2 regions of the Alsobacter sp. SYSU BS001988 genome follow, and region 2 is predicted to be linked to the other one. Evidence: predicted binding sites of a transcription regulator. Region 2 holds the regulator's gene; the other holds the start of a gene.
The links. The regulator LexA, encoded in region 2, represses DNA repair genes until DNA is damaged. The targets are predictions, from matches to a motif close to TGTTCNNNNTGTGTTCNG.
Positions count from the first base shown of each region.

Region 1: the regulator LexA is predicted to act here: its motif matches at 1,598-1,615, upstream of ACYVO7_RS22290 (helicase-related protein).

Region 1 covers NZ_JBTAMK010000017.1:78,776-81,227, reverse strand. Annotated here, with positions in the region: gene ACYVO7_RS22290 (helicase-related protein) at 1-1,466, opposite strand, end outside; gene ACYVO7_RS22285 (DUF3108 domain-containing protein) at 1,977-2,452, opposite strand, start outside.
Region 2 covers NZ_JBTAMK010000006.1:103,351-105,802, reverse strand. Annotated here, with positions in the region: gene ACYVO7_RS13715 (molybdopterin molybdotransferase MoeA) at 1-647, shown strand, start outside; gene lexA (transcriptional repressor LexA) at 874-1,572, shown strand; gene ACYVO7_RS13705 (ComEC/Rec2 family competence protein) at 1,599-2,452, opposite strand, start outside.

The DNA of each region.
Region 1 (2,452 bases), on a different contig from region 2:
TTCTCTCTCAGACGCCGCATGAGCACGCTCGTGCGGCGGTCCACAAAACGTTGCGCCAGACGCTCATGCAAGGCGTCCGACAGCCTGTCCTCTACCTGACGGGTGACCCTCTGCCAATGCTCAGGATCACGCAACCAATCCGGACGGTTCGCCACGAAGGTCCAGGTGCGGCCCTGCGCGATGCGCGCGGACAGCGTGTCGATCTCCCCGTCGGTGCGGTCGACCTCCTTCACGCGGCTGGCGAACCAGTCGTCCGAGAGGCGGCCGTCGCGCATCAGCTGGCGGAAGATGGTCGCGACGAGGTCCGAATGCGCGGCGGGCGCGACCTTGCGGTAATCCGGCACCTGGCACACGTCCCACAGCCGCGAGACGGCCTCCGGGCTCGCGGCGAAGCGCTTGAGGTCCTCGTCGTGCGAGACGGTTTCGAGCGCGATGACGTCGTCGGCCGCGAGGGCCCGGGTCAGGCCCTGTTCGGCGGGATTTCGCTCCAGGGAGGACACCAGCCGGGCGACGGTGCGGAAGTCGAGCTCGGGATTGCGCCATTGCAGGACTTTCACCGCGTCGAAGGCGTGGTCCTCGAGCGAGCGGACAAGCTCGGTGTCGAAGGGCTCGCACCGCCCCGTGGTGCCGAAGGTCCCGTCCCGGAGGTGCCGTCCCGCGCGTCCTGCGATCTGGCCGAACTCCGCCGGGTTGAGCCGGCGGTGCATGGCGCCGTCGAATTTCCGGTCCGCCGCGAAGGCGACGTGGTCGACGTCGAGGTTCAGCCCCATCCCGATCGCGTCGGTGGCGATGAGGTAGTCGACGTCGCCCGACTGGTAGAGCGCCACCTGGGCGTTGCGGGTGCGGGGCGACAGCGCGCCCATGACCACGGCGGCTCCCCCGCGCTGGCGGCGGATCAGCTCTGCGATCGCGTAGACCTCCTCGGCCGAGAACGCCACGATGGCGCTGCGCCGCGGAAGCCGCGTCAGTTTCTTCTCCCCCGCGAAGGTAAGCCTGGAGAGCCGAGGCCGCGACACGATGTTCGCGCCCGGCAGCAGCCGCTCGATCAGCGGCTTCATGGTGGCGGCGCCAATCAGCAGGGTTTCGGCCCGGCCGCGCATGTTCAGGAGCCGGTCGGTGAAAACGTGCCCGCGGTCGCGGTCGGCCGCGATCTGGATCTCGTCGATCGCCACGAAGGGGGTCTCGAGGTCCCGCGGCATCGCCTCCACGGTGGCGACCCAGAAGCGCGCGCCGGGCGGCTTGATCTTCTCCTCGCCGGTGATCAGCGCGACGGCGTCGACCGAGGTCCGCTCGACGAGCCGCTGATAGACCTCGCGCGCCAGCAGGCGCAGGGGCAGGCCGATCAGGCCGCCGCCATGCGCGACCATCCGCTCGATCGCCAGGTGCGTCTTGCCGGTGTTCGTCGGCCCGAGCACGGCCGTGACGCCGCGCGCGCGAACAGATGTCGGGAGTGAGCGAGGCAGCATCGGTCCTGGATATGGGAAAGAGCAGGGACGGCTGCGAGCGTCAGCGCGGCCGGGGCGCTCCAGGGCGTCTGGGCGGGGCGGGGCCTCCCTGTAGCACATCGCCCGCGGGCCGGGCCAAAGTTTTTCGAGAGGCGAACGAGTCTGGAACGAACCGGGCCCGAATCGGTGACTCGGCGTGAGTCTAGTTTCGTTCACCCCAAGATGTGGACAGGATCTACTCTGGTCCCTACCAGACGGCGATCCGGACGAGAGAATCCCGGCTATCCGGCGTGACTCAGTCCGGCAGGACCGCGAGGCGGAAAGACTCGGCTCCGATGAACGAGAGCTTTACGTCGATGAGGGAAAAACTTCGCACGGATTTTAACGATTGGACGCAATGCAGAACGCATCCCGTACGAAGGGCAGATCTACGCATGATTCCAACGCCCACAGGCGACGGCGGAAACGTCGCCGGACGCCGTGCGGGCCGGTCGGCCGTTAAGGGACGGTGCTGAATCGGGAAACCGGGTCCTACTCGGCCGGAGCGGTTCGGGACGCCGTGGTCGACCCGCCGGGAACGGCTGCGGCCCGCCCGACGCTGAACCGGGTCGCCTCGATGACGGTGGTCCCCACCTGGGTCCGGACGGCGATCTTGACCGGAACGAGCGTGTGGGCCGCGTCCACCGGGGCGAGCCACGCCTCCATGTCGCGGTTGTCGGCCATGAACTGGGTCGATTTGCGGTTCACCCGGTGGCCGGAGATGGGATTGTACCGCGCCGCGCAGACGAGCACCGGGCCCTTGTATCCGGGCACGTCGACCTGCCGCGTCTCCGAGAAGCTCATGGTCACGTCGAAGCGGCCGGCGCCGTCGAAGACCGGGATGGTGCGGTTGCAGGAGGCTGGCTCCAGCAGCGGCCCACGTCCGGCCACGGGAAACAGCAGCGCGCTGACTGGGTCGAGCACGCCGCGCTTGTGCGTCTCCAGCACGGGCACGCGGTCGACCTTGG
Region 2 (2,452 bases):
CGGGCGAGGCCGCGAGGCCGGACCAGATCGTCGCCTCCAACACCTATGCGATCGCCGGCATGGTCCGCCGGGCCGGAGGAACGCCTGTCGATCTCGGCATCGCGGGCGACAGCTTCCAGGCGCTGGAAGAGGCCATCGAGGCCGCGATGGCGGCGAAAGCGGACGTGCTGGTGACCCTCGGCGGCGCCTCGGTGGGCGACCACGACCTCGTGCAGTCCGCACTGACCCGGCGCGGCATGACGCTGGGCTTCTGGCGCATCGCCATGCGGCCCGGAAAGCCCCTGATCTTCGGCCGCATGCAGGGCATGGCCATCCTGGGCCTGCCGGGCAACCCGGTCTCGTCCATCGTGTGCGGCCGGCTCTTCCTCGCTCCACTGATCCGCGCGCTCCAGGGCGACCCGAAAGCCGGGGCCGACGTCACCGAGACGGCGACGCTCGGCGCCGACGTCGCGGCCAACGACTCGCGCCAGGACTACCTGCGCGCGACGCTGGAGCGCGGACCCGGCGGCGAGCTCCGCGCCACGCCCTTCGGGCGCCAGGATTCATCGATGCTGCGGGTGCTGGCGCAAGCCGACTGCCTCCTGGTGCGCAAGCCCCACGCCCCTCCCGGCAAGGCCGGGGACCCCTGCCGCATCGTGAGGCTCTGAGCAGGCGCGCCCGACGGCCGACGCCAGCGGCATCGGGCCGACCGCTTCCAAGCCCGCCGGCCTGACGCTGCGACGCGCCCCGCGCGGGCGGCGGCCTGACCTCCATGACGGAATCGCGGGGGACGATTGCGGAACACAGGCTGAACATGTATGGTTTGTTCGTGATTTGTTTTGACGAGTCGCCGGGTGGTCCCGGCCGCCGTCGGACAGCGGAGATCCTTGCGCGATGTTGACGCGAAAGCAGCACGAACTCCTGCGCTTCATCCACGATCGCCTGCGCGAGGACGGCGTGCCGCCCTCTTTCGACGAGATGAAGGAGGCGTTGGACCTGAAATCGAAGTCGGGCATCCACCGCCTCATCATGGCGCTGGAGGAGCGCGGCTTCATCCGCCGGCTGCCCAACCGGGCGCGCGCCATCGAGGTGGTGCGGATGCCCGAGCAGTCCGTGCCGGGTCAGGCGCCCCGGGGCCGCTTCAGCCCGAACGTCATCGAGGGCAATCTCGGCAAGCTCCGCCCCAAGGTCCTGGGCGAAGAGGCTAACCAGAACGTGTCCATCCCGGTGATGGGCAGGATCGCGGCGGGCACGCCGATCTCGGCCATCCAGTCGCGCAGCCACACGATCAGCCTGCCGCCGGACATGCTCTCCTCCGGCGAGCACTACGCCCTCGAGGTCCGCGGCGATTCGATGATCGAGGCGGGCATCCTCGACGGCGACACCGTTGTGCTGCGCAAGCAGGACAACGCCGACAATGGCGACATCATCGTCGCCCTGATCGACGATGAGGAGGCGACGCTGAAGCGGCTTCGCCGCCGCGGCTCCTCGATCGCGCTCGAAGCCGCCAACCCGGCCTTCGAAACCCGCGTTCTCGGTCCCGACCGGGTGCGCATCCAGGGCAAGCTGGTGAGCCTGCTGCGCAAATACTGAGCCTCGGTTCGGACGCGTCGCGCCGGTCACCTTCTCCCGTCGAGGGGATCGGGGTCGGGATCGGCGTCATCCTCGGGGCTCAGGGCCGGCTGGACAGGCGCCGCCGGTTCCGTCCGCGGATCGGGCGGCGCGGTGCGGGCCGCACGAGTCGTCCTGGCTCTGGGCGACGGGATCTGCGGACCTTGGCTGGGTTTGGCCTGCGCTGGCGTGACGTCAGCCTGCGCGGCGTCAGCAGGCTCGGCGTCGCCAATAGCGGATCGCGGCTCCGCCGGCGCCAGCGCTGACGGCGCGCTCGTGGCCTTGCTCTTCTTTTTCTTTTTGCGCGAAGGCGGCGACACGGCCGGGCGCGCCTCCTGCGTCTGCGCGCCCCCATCCTCAGCCGCAGGCGCGGCGGCCGGCGGGCTGCGGACGGGCTGGGCGGGAGCGCCGGCCGGAGCCCTCGGGGCCGGCGGTGCGGGAGCAGGAGCCATCGGCGCGCTGACCGCCGCTTCGTCGTCTTCCTCGCCATGGGAGGGCGTCCCGCCCTGCGCGGCGCGGGCGCGGGCGGCGGCCGCGGCCTCCAGCGCCTTGGCGCTGGGCTCGCGCGGCGCCGCGGGCCGCGGGATCCAAGGCCGGTCCCGCTGAGGGCTGCGCTCGCTCTCGATGCGGAAACCCTCTCCCTCGCGGACCAGCGCCACGGCGCCCAGCGCGGCGAGGCGCGTCCGGTCGAGCACCAGCGGACGGTCGCACCAGGCGGGCGCGGCGAGCGGGGTGACGATGACGGCGGCGCGGCCGCAGTCCTCCGCGAAGGCCGCCGCCGAGAGCACCTGCGACAGGGCCTCGCCGTCCGCCATTTTGACCACGCAGCCGAGCGGATCGCAGGACGCGCCGGCGCCGAGGC